3 regions of the Xanthobacter albus genome follow, and region 2 is predicted to be linked to each of the others. Evidence: predicted binding sites of a transcription regulator. Region 2 holds the regulator's gene; each other region holds the start of a gene.
The links. The regulator HrcA, encoded in region 2, represses chaperone genes, less so after heat shock. The targets are predictions, from matches to a motif close to GTTAGCACTCNCNNNNNGNGAGTGCTAAC.

Region 1 (5,737 bases), 1.8 Mb from region 2:
GGGCCGCGTCCTTCTTCGGCAGCTCGGCCACGAGGGCTTCGGTGGTCACCAGCAGGCCGGCCACGGAGCCGGCGTCCTGCAGCGCGGTGCGCACCACCTTGGCGGGGTCCACGACGCCGGCGGCGACGAGGTCCACATATTCCTCGGTCTGGGCGTTGAAGCCGAAGTTCGGATCGGTCGCCTCGAGCACCTTGCCCACCACGATGGAGCCTTCCACGCCGGAATTCTCGGCGATCTGGCGGATCGGGGCCTCAAGGGCGCGCAGCACGATCTTGATGCCGGCCTTGATGTCGGCGTTGTCGGAGGTGAGAGCCTCCACCGCGGCCTTGGCGCGCAGCAGGGCCACGCCGCCGCCGGGGACGATGCCTTCTTCCACCGCGGCGCGGGTGGCGTTGAGCGCGTCGTCCACGCGGTCCTTCTTCTCCTTGACTTCCACTTCCGTGGAGCCGCCCACGCGGATCACGGCCACGCCGCCGGCGAGCTTCGCGAGACGCTCCTGGAGCTTCTCACGGTCGTAGTCGGAGGTGGTGCCTTCGATCTGCGCCTTGATCTGGGCGACGCGCGCCTCGATGTCGGCCTTCTCGCCGACGCCGTCGACGATGGTGGTCTTCTCCTTCTCGAGGATGACCTTCTTGGCGCGGCCGAGCTGGGCGAGGGTCACGTTCTCGAGCTTGATGCCGAGATCCTCGGAGATCACCTGGCCGCCGGTGAGGATGGCGATATCCTCCAGCATGGCCTTGCGACGATCACCGAAGCCGGGAGCCTTCACCGCCGCGACCTTCAGGCCGCCGCGCAGCTTGTTGACCACGAGGGTGGCCAGGGCCTCGCCCTCGACGTCCTCGGCGACGATCACCAGCGGACGGCCGGACTGCACCACGGCCTCGAGGACCGGGAGGATCGGCTGGAGGCCGGAGAGCTTCTTCTCGAAGATGAGGATGTAGGGCTCTTCCAGGTCGGCGATCATCTTCTCCGCATTGGTGATGAAGTACGGAGAGAGATAGCCGCGGTCGAACTGCATGCCTTCGACCACGTCGAGCTCGGTGTCGGCGGTCTTGGCTTCCTCGACGGTGATGACGCCTTCGTTGCCCACGCGCTGCATGGCGCCGGCGATCATCTCGCCGATGGACGAGTCACCGTTGGCGGAGATGGTGCCCACCTGCGCCACTTCGGCGGAGGAGGAGACCTTCTTGGAGCGGCCCTGGATGTCCTTGAGGGCGGCGGCGACGGCGATGTCGATGCCGCGCTTCAGGTCCATCGGGTTCATGCCGGCGGCAACCGCCTTGGCGCCTTCCTTCACGATGGCCTGGGCCAGCACGGTGGCGGTGGTGGTGCCGTCGCCGGCGAGGTCGTTGGTCTTGGAGGCGACCTCACGCACGAGCTGGGCGCCGAGGTTCTCGAACTTGTCCTCGAGCTCGATCTCCTTGGCGACGGAGACGCCGTCCTTGGTGATGCGCGGGGCGCCGAACGACTTCTCGATCACCACGTTGCGGCCCTTGGGACCCAGGGTCACCTTCACCGCGTTGGCGAGGATATCCACGCCGCGCAGCAGCTTCTCGCGCGCGTCGGCGGAAAACTTCACTTCTTTGGCAGCCATTTCGGCCTCCTGACTTGAATTTCTAAACGACCGGAGGGGTCACATCACCCGGCGACGACGCACCCGGCGGCGGCCCCCTGGCGACGACTCACTTGGCGATGACGCCGAGGATGTCGCTTTCCTTCATGATGAGCAGGTCCTGGCCGTCGATCTTGACCTCGGTGCCGGACCACTTGCCGAACAGCACGCGGTCGCCGGCCTTCACGTCGAGGGCAATGAGCTTGCCGGCTTCGTCGCGCGCGCCGGGACCCACGGCCACCACCTCGCCCTCCTGGGGCTTTTCCTTGGCGGTGTCGGGGATGATGATGCCGCCGGCGGTCTTCTGCTCGGCTTCGATGCGCTTGACCACCACGCGGTCGTGCAGGGGACGGAAGGACATGGGTCTATTCCTCTCGGAACATGGATTTGCCGCGGCTCGCGCCGCTGCCCAGACTGCTGGCACTCTCCGAAGCGGAGTGCCAAGCTCGCCGGGGAGATAAGCGCGCCTCCCCGCTCCGTCAAGGCGGGCGGCTGAAACTCGCTGCGCGCGGGGGTGGGATACGAACCGGTAACCGGCGCCGCGTAAAGTCGATTTCCGAAGGCCGGCGAGGCGGTTCGCCCCGCGCGGCGGCAGCCGGCACGAAGCATTATCGACGCCGCGGGGATGAGCAGTTATGGTCGGCGCGCCGGCCGGCACCCGTGTGGGCGATGGCAAGGACCGGAGTTGAGACGGCGGAGGCCTCGGAATATCCCATGAACATCACGCTTGCACGATCGAACGCGCGCTCCGGGAAGTCCTCTCGCGCCGGCCTCGCCGGGGTCGCCGCCACCGCGCTGGCGCTGACGCTCGCTGCCTGCAGCACCACGCCTTCCGAGCCGCCGCCGCCCGCAAGGCCGGTGTTCACCAGCCCCATTCCGCCGGATCGCCTCGTGGGCCGCTGGGGCCTTGCCGCCTACCACCGCCCCGATGACGCCGGCCGCACCGAGACCCAGGCCAAGGCCCAGTGCTCGAATCCGTATGTCATCACCGCCGGCACCGGCGGGGGCGTGATGATGTATCTCGCGGACGACAACAAGCTGACCGAGGTGGTGTCGAAGCAGGTGGGCAACGGCCCCATCTTCCTCGGCCCGCCCGACGAGCCCGCCGGCGCCCAGACCGACCGCCAGGTGATGCGCTTCGACGGCAACGTTCTAGTGCTGCGCTGGGTCGATTCCGAGGTCGCCAAGCGCTACGGCACCATGGTCTACGTGCGCTGCAGCTGATGTGAGAAAGGCCGGCGCCCGAGGGCGCCGGCCTTTCTTGAATCTCACGCTTCGCGACAAGGGACGCGCCGCGCGCGGCAGATGAGCGGCAGGCCCGCGGGGCGCCGCCGCTCTCCCGGCTTCAGTCTTCCTTGTAGCCGAGCTGCTGGATGCCCTGCTCCGCCCCGTAATACTTGTAGGGCAGGAACTTGCCGGACATGGAGATGGCGACGCGGTCTCCCTTCTCGTTGGCCTCGCGGGCGATATCCATGTTGAAGTCGATGGCGGACATGATGCCGTCGCCGAACTCGTCCTCGATCAGCGCCTTGATGGCCGGGCCGTTCACCAGGATCAGCTCGTAGAAGCGATAGATGAGCGGATCGGTGGGGGGCATGGGGGTGCCGCGCATGGGCACCTCGTTCAGCATCCGCTCCTCCATCTCGGAGAGGCCGAACAGGGTGGCGGCCTTCTTGGCCAGGGGCTTCACCAGCTTCATCTGGCCCAGCAGGGCGCCGGTGACGAGGATGGGCGAGATGCCGCCGATCTGCTCGCAGATGTACTTCCAGCTCCAGCCCTTCTCGCGCTTGATATCGAGAATCTTCTCGGTGAGCTGCTCACGCTTCATTTTCGTCTCCACGCTTGGATGTCGGATGTCGGAGAGTGTGCCGGCGCCGGCGTGACCGTCGGCGAGCGGGGTCCTCGCGCCTCAGTCGCGGCCGGCGGCTGCGGCGGGAAAGCGGATGGTGTTGGCGGCCTCGACGGCCGCCGCCGCGCGGGCGGCGGCTCCGAGCCTGACGAGGGGCGGACGGCGGGTGTCGTAGCCGGTGGGCTTCTCGTCGCGGAAGGTGCGGCTGCGGCTCACCAGGAAGTCCACGAGGTGGTTGCGCACCGTGTAGTAGTCCTCGTGGCGGTGGATGCTGTCGCGGGCGCGGTCCTTGGGCAGCGGGTTCTCCACCACCTCGGCCACCATGGCCTCGGGGCCGTTGGTCATGAGCACGATCCGGTCGGCGAGGTAGATGGCCTCGTCCACGTCGTGGGTGATCATCACCACGGTCTGCCCGGTGGAGATGCAGATGCGGCGCACCTCATCCTGCAGCGTGCCGCGGGTGAGGGCGTCGAGGGCCGAGAAGGGCTCGTCCATGAGCAGGATCTTCGGCTCGATGGAGAGGGCGCGGGCGATGCCCACGCGCTGGCGCATGCCGCCGGAGAGCTCGGCCGGCTTCTTCGCCTCGCTGCCCTTGAGGCCCACGAGCTCGATGAACCGGCGGGAACGCTCCTCCACCTCCGCCTTGCCCGCCTTGCGCCAGCGGGAGGAGACCGCATAGGCGACATTGCCGAGCACGCTCTTCCAGGGCAGCAGCGCGTGGCCCTGGAAGATCACGGCGCGGTCGAGGCTGGGGCCGGAGATGGCCTGCCCGTCCACGATCACCGCGCCCTCGGAGGGCGTCTCCAGCCCCGCCAGGATGTTGAGCACGGAGGTCTTGCCGCATCCCGAGTGGCCGATGATGCACACGAACTCGCCGCGCGGCACCTGGAGCCACAAATTCTCGAAGATGGTGGTCTCGCCGCCCTCGCGCCGGGGATAGCGCCGGGCGATGCCCTCGATGGAGATGAATTTGCTGTCGGTCTCGCCCATGGCGCTCACTCCGGGAAGGTCACGCGCCGCTGGAGGCGCGCCAGGATGAGATCGAGGACCATGCCCACGAGGCCGATCAGCAGGATGCCGACGATCACGTTGGAGATGGACAGGTTGTTCCACTCGTTCCACACGAAGTATCCGATGCCGGTACCGCCCACGAGCATCTCCGCCGCCACGATGACGAGCCAGGCGATGCCGATGGAGATGCGCATGCCGGTGAGGATGGTGGGGGCGGCCGCCGGCAGGATGACCGTGAACGCCCGCCGCCACGCGCCCACCTCCAGGGTGCGGGCCACGTTCAGCCACTCCTTGCGCACCGCGCCAACGCCGAACGCCGTGTTCAGCAGCATCGGCCACACCGAGCAGATGAAGATGACGAACACGGCCGAGAGGTTGGAATCCTTGATGGTGTAGAGGGCGAGCGGCATCCAGGCCAAGGGCGAGATGGGTTTCAGCACCTGGATGAACGGGTCGAGCGCCCGATAGGCCAAAGGCGACATGCCGATGAGGAAGCCGAGCGGCACCGCCACCAGCACCGCCAGCCCGTAGCCGATGGCGACCCGGCCGATGGAATAGAGGAGCTGGAGGCCCAGCCCCTTGTCGTTGGGCCCGTTGTCGTAGAACGGGTCCTTCATGGCATCCCAGAGCTTGTGCGCCACATCGAGCGGCCCCGGCATGGCGGACTGGGCCCCGGCCGTGGTGATGCCCATGAGCTTCGCATATTCCGGGTCGAGGGCCGGCCCCGAGCTCGCGCTCGGGGTGACGGCGATCTGCCAGGCGAGGCAGAAGGCGAGGAACAGCACCACCGACAGGATGCCGGCGCGCACGCCGAGGCTCTTCATCGCGTCAGCTCCGCTTGATGGCGAAGGAGTTGAGGTATTGCTCGGGCTGGGCCGGGTCGAACACCTTGCCCATGACCGAGAAGCTCTTGGTGGTGGCGGCGGGCGGGGTGAGGCCCATCTCCTTCATCACCTTGGCCGCGTCGGTGGCGAGGAAGACCCGGTTGGCGATGCCCTGGTAATCGACCTCGCCCTTCACCTGGCCCCAGCGCTTCATCTGGGTCAGCATCCACACCGCGAAGCTTTCCCATGGGAAGGGATCGAAATCGATGCGGTTCGGGTCGTCCTTGATTTGGCCGAGGCCGTTCGCATACTTGCCCACCAGCACCTGCTCCAGCACGATGGGCGGGGCGTTGAGGTAGGCGGCCGGGGCGATGGCCTCGGCGATGGCCTTGCGGTTCTCGGCCTTGGAGGCATAGCCGGTGGCATCCACGATGGCCCGCA
Region 2 (5,737 bases):
GGAGCGTTCCTAGAGCAATTCCAGCGAAAGTGTGCAGCGGTTTCGCGTCCGGAATTGCGTCAAATCAATAAGTTAGAGCAATTCCAGCAAAAGTGCGCAGCGGTTTCGCGTCCGGAATTGCCTCAAATCAATAGGTTAGGGCAATTCCAGCGAAAGCGTGCAGCGGTTTTGCGCGGGGAATTGCGGCAGAGCCAGGATTGAGCGCATTTTCAAGAGAAGTGGGTCCCGGCTCACGCAAAGAAAATGCGCGATATCGAAAACCCAGAATGATTGCCGCGAGCCGATGCGAGCGGAAAACGATCGACGGCGCGGCCAAGAGAAGCCAGAGCGCCTGACAATGCGCCCGGCCAATTCGTTGAGGTGGCCGGATCGGGACGGCGGCTTCGCGGCGGTGGGAGAGGGGACGACCCGTTTGGCCGGATGGTTCCCCTCCGGCTTTCACTGCGTGCGGCAATCTGGAAATGCTGATTGAGATGGAGAGCCCGGAGGCGGGCCGTCGGCCCGCCCGGTGTCCTCGCTTGGCCGTCAGGCCTCGCCTTCCGGCTTGGCCTCGGGCGCCGGGGCCTCGGCCTTGGGGCCGCCGCGGGCGACGCCCACCATGGCCGGACGCAGCACGCGCTCGCCGATGACGTAGCCCGCCTGCACCACCTGCACCACCGTGCCGTTGGGCACGGACGGGTCCGGCACCTCGAACATGGCCTGATGAAGGTTGGGGTCGAACTTCTCGCCGCGCGGCTCGATGCGGCGGATCTTGTGCTTTTCCAGAGCCTGGGCGAGGCCGCGCTCGGTGATCTCGATGCCTTCGAGCAGCGCCTTCACGGCGCCCTCGGCCTGGTCCTTGGCCTCGTCATCCACGGCCGAGAGCGCGCGGTTGAGGTCATCGGCGACCGTCAGCATGTCGCGGGCGAAGGAGGCGATGCCGTAAACCTTGGCGTCGGCGATTTCCCTGTCGGCGCGGCGGCGCACATTCTCGGCCTCGGCGAAGGCGCGCAGATACTTGTCCTTCAGCGCGGCGATCTCCGTTTCCAGGCGCTCCTTCTCGGCCTGGAGAGAGGGCTCGGCGGGAGAGCCCGCCTCGGGAGCGCCCGCCTGGTTGAGCCCCGTGTCCTCGATGCCGTCGCCGGTCTCCGGCGCGCGCGTCTGCTCGCTCATCCGGTCTTTCCTTTTTGGCTGGAGAAGGTCCGTGCGGACCTGCCGTTGATCCCACGGCATATCGGAGCGTGGAGGGCAAAAATCAAGCCTGCGCGATCAGATGGGGACGCGCCATCAGGCCGCGTCGCCCCCTCCCGGCGCGCCGAGCACCCGGCTCACGAGGCGGGCGGTGAAGTCCACCATGGGCACGATGCGCCCGTAATTGAGCCGCGTCGGCCCGATGACGCCGAGCACGCCCACCACCCGCCCCTGGCCATCGCGATAGGGCGCGACGATGGTGGAGGAGCCGGACAGGGAGAACAGCCGGTTCTCCGAGCCGATGAAGATGCGCAGCGCCTGCGCCTCCTCGGCGCGGCCCAGGAGGTCCACCACCTCGCGCTTCGATTCGAGGTCGTCGAACAGCAGGCGGATGCGCTCCAGGTCCTCCAGGGCATGAAGGTCCTCCAGCAGCTTCGCCTGCCCGCGCACGATGAGCTTGCGCTCGGCCGGGTCGTCGCCGGACCAGGAGGCGAGCCCATCCTCCACCACCCGCGCGGTGATGGCGTCGAGGTCGCGCCGCAGCTCGGCGAGCAGGCTCTCCATCTCGGCCCGCGCCTCCGCCAGGGTGCGGCCGCGGATGTGGGCGTTGAGGAAGTTTGTCGCTTCCGTGAGTGCGGACACGGGCAGCCCCGGCGGCAGCGCCAGGGCCCGATTCTCCACCTGCCCGTCCTCGGAGACGAGGATCACCAGCGCCCGGCCGGGGTCGAGGGGCACGAATTCCACATGCTTCAGGCGCGGGTCGGTCTTGGTGGCGGTGACCACGCCCGCCCCGCGCGCGAGGCCGGAGAGCAGGGTGGAGGCCTCCTGCAGCACGCCTTCCACGGTGGTGTTGCGGGCGGCCGCCACCACCTGGGTCTCGATGCTGGTGCGGTCGCGCTCGTTGACGTCGCCAACCTCCATCAGCGCGTCCACGAAGAAGCGCAGTCCGCGCTCCGTGGGCAGGCGCCCGGCGCTGGTGTGGGGGGCGTAGATGAGGCCCGCCGCCTCCAGGTCCGCCATCACGTTGCGCACCGAGGCGGGCGAGAGCGTCATGGGGATGAGGCGGGAGAGGTTGCGCGAGCCCACCGGCTCGCCGGTGGCGAGATAGCTCTCCACGATCTGGCGGAAGATCTCGCGCGCGCGGGCGTCGATCTGCGCCAGGGCGCCGGAGGAGAGGGAGAAGAGAGGATCGATCGCCACGGATGCGCACGCCTTTCAGGTGCCGTCCCGCACGCGGCGGCCGCGGGGCGGGTGGCTTTCCTATATGTGTCGCCTCCCGCCCTTCGCTTCAAGCGTGTTGCGGCCGTCCCGCCCTTGCGGTTTGCGCCCCGCGGCTCCAAAAGGAGCGCCCGAAGCGAGAGACATGAAGGAATACGCCATGCGCCCCAGCAAGCGCGCCAGCACCGAGATGCGCGCCGTTTCATTCGAGCGGGGCGTGATGCGCCACGCGGAAGGCTCCTGCCTCGTGAAGTTCGGCGACACCCACGTGCTGGTTTCCGCCACCCTGGAGGAGCGCCTGCCGCCGTGGCTGAAGGGCCAGGGCCGGGGCTGGGTCACCGCCGAATATTCCATGCTGCCTCGCGCCACCCATGACCGCACCCGGCGCGAATCCACCACCGGGCGCCCCTCCGGCCGCACCCAGGAGATCCAGCGCCTGATCGGCCGCTCCCTGCGCTCGGTGACGGATCTCGTCGCCATGGGTGAGAAGCAGATCACCGTCGACTGCGACGTGCTCCAGGCCGACGGCGGTACCCGCACCGCCTCCATCACCGGCGCCTGGATCGCGCTCCACGACTGCCTCTCCTGGATGCGCGCGCGCTCCATGATCCGCGAGATGCCCCTGAAGGAGCACGTGGCGGCGGTCTCCTGCGGCATCTACGAGGGCACGCCGGTGCTCGATCTCGACTACGCCGAGGATTCGGTGGCCGAGACCGACGCCAATTTCGTGATGACCGGCTCCGGCGGCATTGTCGAGATCCAGGGCACGGCCGAGAAGACCCCGTTCTCGCAGGATGAGCTTCTCTCCCTGCTCGGCCTCGCCCGCAGCGGGGTGGAGCATCTGGTGGAGCTGCAGAAGAAGGCGATCGCCTGATGGCTCACCGCATCCTCACCGGGCGGCTCGTGGTCGCCACCCACAATCCCGGCAAGCTCATCGAGATGCGCATGCTGCTGGAGCCCTTCGGGGTGGATGCGGTCTCCGCCGGCGAGCTCGGCCTTGCCGAGCCCGAGGAAACCGCCGAGACCTTCGAGGGCAATGCCCGGCTGAAGGCCGAGGCGGCGGCGGGCGCCGCGCGGCTGCCCGCCTTCGCGGACGATTCCGGCCTCGTGGTGGATGCGCTCGGCGGCGCGCCGGGCATCCACACCGCCCGCTGGGCGGGGCCGGACCGCGACTTCGAGATGGCCATGGAGAAGGTGCAGGCCGCGCTGGAGAAGGCCGGCGCCACCGCGCCCGCGCAGCGCCGGGCGCGCTTCGTCTCGGCCCTGTGCATCGCCTGGCCGGACGGGCACCTGGAGGAATTCAGGGGCGTGGTGGAAGGCACGCTGGTGTGGCCGCCGCGCGGCGCCAAGGGCTTCGGCTACGATCCCATGTTCGTGCCCGAGGGCCACACCCGCACCTTCGCGGAGATGACGGCGGAGGAGAAGCACTCCATGCCCCCCAGGGGCTTCGGCCTGTCGCACCGCGCCCGCGCCTTCCTGCAGCTCTCCCAGGCATGCCTGAAGGCGTGACGGCGGAGACGGCGGACTTGGGCGCGGCTTCCCGCTCATCGCGCGCGACGCCCCCGCTGCCGGGGGAGGGGGCGGACGCGCCTGCCGATGGCGGCTTCGGCGTCTATGTGCATTGGCCGTTCTGCCTCGCCAAGTGCCCCTATTGCGACTTCAACTCCCATGTGCGGCGCGAGGCGCCGGACCAGGAGCGCTTCCTTGCCGCCTACCGGCGGGAGATCGCCCACATGCGCGCCCTCACCGGTCCCCGGCGGGCGGAGACGGTGTTCTTCGGGGGTGGCACGCCCTCGCTGATGACGCCGGAGACGGTGGGCGGCATCCTCGAGGCCATCGATGCGGCATGGCCGCTCGCCGTCGGCGCCGAGATCACGCTGGAGGCGAACCCCACCTCTGTGGAGGCCGCGCGCTTCCACGGCTACGGGGCGGCGGGGGTCAACCGCGTCTCCCTCGGCGTGCAGGCGCTGCAGGACGACGACCTGAGGAACCTCGGCCGCATGCATACGGTGGAGGAGGCGCTGAAAGCGGTGGGCATCGCCCGCGCGGCGTTCCGGCGGGTGTCGTTCGACCTCATCTACGCCCGCCCGCGCCAGACGCCCGAAGCCTGGGCGCGGGAGCTGGAGCGGGCGCTCGCCGAGGGCTGCGAGCACCTCTCGCTCTACCAGCTCACCATCGAGCCCGGCACGCCCTTCGAGCGGCTCTACGGCGCCGGCAAGCTGCTGCTGCCCGACGATGACCTCTCCCGTGCCCTGTGGGACGTGACGCAGGAAGTGACCGCCGCCGCCGGCCTTCCCGCCTACGAGATCTCCAACCACGCCCGGCCAGGCGCCGAGGCGCGGCACAATCTCGTCTACTGGCGCTATGGCACCTATGTCGGCATCGGCCCCGGCGCCCACGGACGCATCGCGGTGGAGGGCGAGCGCCGCGCCACCTATGTGGAGAAGATGCCGGACGCCTGGCTCGCACAGGTGGAGCGTGCCGGCCATGGCATCGTCAGCGACGAGCCGCTCTCGCGCCCCGAGCAGGCGGACGAGATGCTGCTCATGGGCCTGCGGCTGAAAGAGGGGGTGGACCTCGACCGCCATGCCCGCCTCTCCGGGCGGCCGCTCGCGGAGGCGGGCATCGCCGCGCTGGAGGAGCAGGGGCTCGTGATGCGCCGCGGCCCCCGGCTGATGGTGACGGCCGAGGGCTTCCCGGTGCTCAACGCGGTCATCGCCGCGCTTGCGAGGGACTGACGCCGAAGGCCCGTGAGCGTGATGCCCGGGCCTTCAGCCAACCTTCGCGGCATGTGAGCCGCCCCGGTATGGAAGGAGCGGCGCCCCTTCCGCTCATTCCGGACGCCACGCCCGCAGCAGCAGAGCATTGGTGATGACGCTCACGGACGAGAGCGCCATGGCCGCCGCAGCCACCATGGGCGACAGCAGCAGCCCGATGACCGGATAGAGGATGCCCGCCGCGATGGGCACGCCCGCCGCATTGTAGACGAAGGCGAACAGCAGGTTGCGGCGGATGTTCGCCATGGTTGCCCTGGAGAGCGAGCGGGCGTGGCAGATGCCGAGCAGGTCGCCCTTCAGCAGGGTGATGCCGGCGCTCTCCATGGCGATGTCCGTGCCCGTGCCCATGGCGATGCCCACGTCGGCCACCGCCAATGCGGGGGCGTCGTTCACGCCGTCGCCGGCCATGGCCACCACGTGGCCCTCCTTGCGCAGGCGCTCCACCACGGCGGCCTTGTGGTCGGGCAGCACCTCGGCTTCCACCTCCTCGATGCCGAGGCGCTTGGCGACCGCGAGAGCGGTGGTGCGGTTGTCTCCGGTCAGCATCACCACGCGCACGCCGTCGCGGGCGA
Region 3 (5,737 bases), 1.3 Mb from region 2:
TGATGCGGTGGAAGGTGTGGCCCTTCTTGCGCCCGTCCTTGCCGATGACCATGCGCACGGCGAGCGCCGGCCGGTCCTCCTTCGGGCGCAGGGAACACAGGTCGTTGGAGATGCGCTCCGGCAGCATGGGCACCACCCGGTCCGGGAAATAGACCGAGTTGCCGCGGATGAGCGCCTCGCGGTCCAGCGCCGAGGCGGGCCGCACATAGGTGGAGACATCCGCGATGGCCACCGTGACGATGAAGCCGCCCGCATTGTCCGGGTCTTCGTCTGCGATGGCATGGACCGCGTCGTCATGGTCCTTGGCGTCCGGCGGGTCGATGGTGACGAGGGGCAGCTTGCGCCAGTCCTCGCGGCCGCGGGCGGTGACCTTGCGGGCGGCTTCCGCCTCCTGGGTCACGGCCTCGGGGAACTGGTGGGGAATGCCGTGGGCGTGCAGGGCGATGAGGCTCACCGCCTTCTCGCTCTTCAGCGAGCCGAGGCGGTCCTTCACCCGCGCGGTGGGCAGGCCGAACACGCGCTGGCGCATCAGCTCCACCGCCACGAGGTCGCCATCCTCCGCCTCGTGCTCGGCGCCGGGGGGAATCTGCAACTCGCGGCCGTGGGCCTTCTTGTCGATGGGCACGATGCGCCCCCCGCCGTGGGGCAAGGCGTGGAAGATGCCCAGGGTCTGCTTGCGGGCCTTCTCCAGCACCTTGATGACACGGCCCACATAGGCCTCGCCGGACCCCTCGACGATGCGCAGCAGCACCCGGTCCGAGAGGCCCGGCGCCGCGCCCTGGCTGCGGGCGGTGCGCCGCTGGGCCTGAAGGATGATGCGTGGCGCCTCGCCGTGCTCCTCGCTGTCCCACTCCACCGGCACGGCGACCAGCTCGCCGTCGGCGTCGCGGCTCACCACGTCGGCGAGCACCACCCCTGGCAGGGCGCCGGGCACGTGCAGCTTGCGGCCACGCCGGTCCACGGTGCCTTCATCCGAAAGGCCGCGCAGCAGCTCCTTCAGCTCCACCTTCTGCGCCGCCGAAAGACCGAACGCGCGCGCGATCTCGCGCTTGCCGACGGTACCGCTCTGGCTGGCGATGAAGGCCAGCACCTCCTTCTTGGTGGGCATCTCGCCTGTGGCCTTGGGGGCGATGACGAGGGCTTCCGCCACATGGTCGGCCGCGGCGCGCTTGCGGCCGGAGCGGGTCTTGGCTGGGCGGGCGCTGGCGGGGCGTGAGGAGGGGCGGGTAGGGCGTTTGGGCAAGGGCTCGGCTTCCGTGCGGATGGCCGACGCTAACCGGAACGGCAGCGCGGGGCTAGCGGGTTTGCGGCATGGAGTGTGACCGCGATGCGTGACACCGGCACGGCGGGCGTCTGCCGGGCCGGTGCCCGGCCCCGGCCGTTCGCGCGCGGCGTCGCGTGACGGAAAAGGCCCTGAGGGAGCCTCGGCGCAAACGGAAACGGCCGGGCGCGAGGCCCGGCCGTTCCATTCGTTCTCGCATCCGCCGCCCGAGCAAACCGGCTGTTGCCGGCTTGCGTTCTGCGAAGATTCGCCGGGCGGCGTCGGAGGCTTCGGCTAACCTCAGAAGTCCATGCCGCCGCCCGAGTAAACCGGCTGTTGCCGGTTTGCGTTTTGCGAAGATTCGCCGGGCGGCGTCGGAGGCCTCGGTTAACCTCAGAAGTCCATGCCGCCGCCCGGCATGGACGGGGCCGCGGAGGCGTTCTTCTTCGGCAGCTCGGCGATGAGCGCCTCGGTGGTGATGAGCAGGCCGGCGATGGAGGCCGCATCCTGCAGGGCGGTGCGCACCACCTTGGTGGGGTCGATGATGCCTTCCTTCACCATGTCCACATACTGCCCGGACTGGGCGTTGTAGCCGAAGGTGTAGGCGGCGTTCTCGAGGATCTTGCCCACCACCACCGAGCCGTCGTCGCCGGCGTTGGAGGCGATCTGACGGGCCGGGGCCTGGACCGCCTTGCGGACGATCTCAATGCCGGTCTTCTGGTCGGCATTGTCGACCTTCAGGCCTTCGAGCACCTTCACGGAGCGCAGCAGGGCCACGCCGCCGCCGGGCAGCACGCCTTCTTCCACCGCGGCGCGGGTGGCGTGCAGGGCGTCGTCCACGCGGTCCTTCTTCTCCTTGACCTCGACCTCGGTGGCGCCGCCGACGCGCACGACGGCCACGCCGCCTGCAAGCTTGGCGAGACGCTCCTGGGCCTTCTCACGGTCGTAGTCGGAGGTGGTGGTCTCGATCTGGGCGCGGATCTGGCTGATGCGAGCCTCGATGTCGGCCTTCTCGCCGGCGCCGTCGACGATGGTGGTGTTCTCCTTCTCGATCACCACCTTCTTGGCGCGGCCGAGCATGGAGAGGTTCACGCTGTCGAGCTTGATGCCGAGGTCGTCGGAAATGACGGTGCCGCCGGTGAGGATGGCGATGTCCTGCAGCATGGCCTTGCGGCGATCACCGAAGCCGGGGGCCTTCACCGCGGCCACCTTCAGGCCGCCGCGCAGCTTGTTCACCACCAGGGTGGCCAGGGCCTCGCCCTCGACGTCCTCGGCGATGATGAGCAGCGGCTTGCCGGACTGCACCACCGCCTCGAGCACGGGCAGCAGCTCCTGCAGGCCGGTCAGCTTCTTCTCGTTGATGAGGATGTAGGGATCCTCGAACTCAACGCGCATCTTTTCGGCGTTGGTGACGAAGTAGGGCGAGAGATAGCCGCGGTCGAACTGCATGCCCTCGACCACGTCGAGCTCGGTCTCGAAGGACTTGGCTTCCTCGACGGTGATGACGCCCTCGTTGCCGACCTTCTTCATGGCTTCCGCCAGGAAGGTGCCGACTTCGGTGTCGCCGTTGGCGGAGATGGTGCCGACCTGGGCGATCTCCTCGTTGGAGGTCACGGCCTTGGAGTTGGCGGCGAGGTCCTTGATGATGGCCTCGACGGCGACGTCAATGCCGCGCTTCAGGTCCATCGGGTTCATGCCGGCGGCAACCGCCTTGGCGCCTTCCTTCACGATGGCCTGGGCCAGCACGGTGGCGGTGGTGGTGCCGTCGCCGGCGAGGTCGTTGGTCTTGGAGGCGACCTCACGCACGAGCTGGGCGCCGAGGTTCTCGAAGCGATCCTCGAGCTCGATCTCCTTGGCGACGGTCACGCCGTCCTTGGTGATGCGCGGAGCGCCGAACGACTTCTCGATCACCACGTTGCGGCCCTTGGGGCCGAGCGTCACCTTCACCGCGTTGGCGAGGATGTCCACGCCGCGCAGCACCTTGTCGCGCGCGTCGACGGAGAATTTCACGTCCTTGGCAGCCATGTGCCTTGCTCCTTCAGCTTGGGACGAATGTTCCGGAAATCTTCAAAGGGGCAGGGCCCGCCGGGCGGGCCGCCGCTGGGCGACAGGGGAAATCAGGCGGCCTTCTGGGCGCCGGCCGCGCCTTCGATCACGCCGAGGATGTCGCTCTCCTTCATGATGAGGAGATCCTGGCCGTCGATCTTGACCTCGGTGCCGGACCACTTGCCGAACAGCACCACGTCGCCGGCCTTCACATCGAGGGCGACCAGCTCGCCCTTCTCGTTGCGGGCGCCGGGGCCCACCGCGATCACTTCACCCTGCTGGGGCTTTTCCTTGGCGGTGTCGGGAATGATGATCCCGCCAGCGGACTTCTGCTCGGCGTCGATGCGCTTGACCACCACGCGGTCGTGCAGAGGACGGAAACCCATAGGAGAAACCTCCAGTTGGTTGCTTCTTTTGGAGTCACCGGGCGCTCATGAGCCCGGCCCACGGCCCATCTAGGGGTGGCCAAAAGCTCCCGCAAGGGGGATGGGGAACTTTTTTGGCACTCGGCTTACCCGAGTGCTAGCAGGCGCCAAAATGCTGCGCTGCGAAGAGGTTGGCCGCGGGCAGCGCACGCCGGGGGCGCCGGGCGCTCCGGCCTCCAAGGGCGCACGGCCCTGTCAGCAGTCTTCCATTATCGCTGCTAGTACATTGTTTTTGCAGATGGAAACACTTTTTTGACCTTGGCGGCGCGAGGCTGTTGAGCCGACAATCGATCCTGTCGCCGCCGGAGGAGAAAGGGCCCGGCGGCCCGGTGTCCGGAAGGGGTAGCGTTCACTCGACATTGCATCAGGAGGTCTTGCCGATGACGTCCACAAGTGCATCCGATTCAGGCCGTGCATCCGGTTTGTCGCAGAGTGGTGTTTCCAACGACTTCAAGCTGCAGATGGCGGGTTATGGCCTTGCCACCGCGGAAATTCTCTATCGCATGCCAGATCATCCCTCCGTGCTCCAGAGCTACCTGTGGCAGGAGTACGATCTGTGCCCGAAATTTCCCGAGCTGCACCGCTTCCTGGAATTCTGGCACCGGGAGATCGAGGGGCGACTGCACTCGGTGCGCGTGGCCCATTGCGCGCTCATCAAGCCGGCGGAGATGCGGGCGGTGGACGGCGTGTTCGTGCTGCACTGACCCCGCGCGGGCCAGCAGGCGGCGAACCCGGCGGGCGCCGGGAGGGCGGCGCCCGCCGGACAGAATTGCGTGAGGCGGATCGGGATCGGTTTCACGCGGCGCGCCGGCGTTCTAAAGGTTGAGGGCGGCGGTGAGAGGCGTGCGCGCCCCGCGGGGGTGGGGGCGCACGCCGATCCCGCCGCACCGGAATGGCCCGGCGTGGGCATTCCCGCGTCGCAACGCCGCGCCGGGCTGGTATCCGGGCCCGGCGTGACGGCCGCGCCCTGACACTGCCGCTTTCTCGGTGCTAAAAGGAGCGCCCCCGGCGGAAACACCGCCGCCGGGAGACGCCGTGGAAGAGGCCGCATTGGACCGCCGTACCCCAAGAACGTCCGAACTGCTCGCCGCCGTCCTCTCCGCCCAGGAGGGGGAGAAGGTGGCCATTGGCGATCTCGTCAATGCGCTGCGGAACCGTGCGTTCGGAATCCTCTTCCTCATCTTCGGCATCCCGAACTGCATCCCCATGCCGCCGGGCATACCGGTGATCTGCGGCATCATCCTCGGCCTCATCGGCCTGCAGATGGCCATGGGCCGGCAGGAGCTGTGGCTGCCGGAGAAGATCGCCAACCGCACCTTCTCCCGCGCCATGCTGGAAGCCATCGTCACACGGTCGCGGCCCTGGATCGAGAAGTTCGAGAGCATCTCCCGGCCGCGCTATGAGCAGTTCGCGGGCCCCGCCGCCCGCCGCGTGGTGGGTGCCACTGTGGTGCTGCTGGGCTTCATCCTGCTGCTGCCCATCCCCTTCCTGGGCAACCTGCCGCCCGGCTTCGCCGTGTGCGTGTTCGGCCTCGGCCTCGTGGAGCGGGACGGGCTCGTCATCCTCGCGGGGTTCGGGGCGACGCTCCTCGGCATCGTCATCACGGGGCTGATGAGCTGGGCCATCTGGCAGGGGGCGGTCGCCATCTTCTGAGGCGGCGCCTGTCGCTTCCCCTTGCGTTCCCGCGCCGCCGCTGTAGGAACGCGCCTTCCTTGTTTCCACAAGATCTCTGCAAGCCTGCCACGATGCGTGTCGACGCCTTCGATTTCGAGCTTCCCCCCGAGCGGATCGCCCTGCGCCCCGCCGAGCCGCGTGAATCCGCGCGCCTGCTGGTGGTGCGCCCCGGCGGCGTCCCGGAGCTGGCGGATTATCGCGTGGGCGACCTGCCGCAGTTCCTCCAGCCCGGCGACGCGCTGGTGGTGAACGACACCCGCGTCATTCCCGCCGCCCTGGAAGGCACGCGCACCCGCGAGGCGGCCGGCACGGTGCATGTGGAGGCGACGCT

Region 1: a site for HrcA is predicted at 2,029-2,057, ahead of groES (co-chaperone GroES). Genes of this name have one in related genera too.
Region 3: a site for HrcA is predicted at 3,806-3,834, ahead of groES (co-chaperone GroES). Genes of this name have one in related genera too.

The regions. Positions count from the first base shown of each region.
Region 1 is NZ_CM195532.1:2,532,297-2,538,033, forward strand. It holds gene groL (chaperonin GroEL) at 1-1,594, opposite strand, end outside; gene groES (co-chaperone GroES) at 1,683-1,973, opposite strand; gene V5F75_RS11185 (hypothetical protein) at 2,327-2,836, shown strand; gene cynS (cyanase) at 2,958-3,440, opposite strand; gene V5F75_RS11195 (ABC transporter ATP-binding protein) at 3,522-4,451, opposite strand; gene ntrB (nitrate ABC transporter permease) at 4,457-5,296, opposite strand; gene V5F75_RS11205 (CmpA/NrtA family ABC transporter substrate-binding protein) at 5,301-5,737, opposite strand, start outside.
Region 2 is NZ_CM195532.1:4,296,416-4,302,152, reverse strand. It holds gene V5F75_RS19120 (response regulator) at 1-13, shown strand, start outside; gene grpE (nucleotide exchange factor GrpE) at 526-1,152, opposite strand; gene hrcA (heat-inducible transcriptional repressor HrcA) at 1,267-2,370, opposite strand; gene rph (ribonuclease PH) at 2,549-3,262, shown strand; gene rdgB (RdgB/HAM1 family non-canonical purine NTP pyrophosphatase) at 3,262-3,897, shown strand; gene hemW (radical SAM family heme chaperone HemW) at 3,915-5,126, shown strand; gene V5F75_RS19090 (heavy metal translocating P-type ATPase) at 5,220-5,737, opposite strand, start outside.
Region 3 is NZ_CM195532.1:3,030,273-3,036,009, forward strand. It holds gene rnr (ribonuclease R) at 1-1,132, opposite strand, end outside; gene groL (chaperonin GroEL) at 1,655-3,286, opposite strand; gene groES (co-chaperone GroES) at 3,379-3,693, opposite strand; gene V5F75_RS13540 (usg protein) at 4,194-4,436, shown strand; gene V5F75_RS13545 (exopolysaccharide biosynthesis protein) at 4,768-5,385, shown strand; gene queA (tRNA preQ1(34) S-adenosylmethionine ribosyltransferase-isomerase QueA) at 5,478-5,737, shown strand, end outside.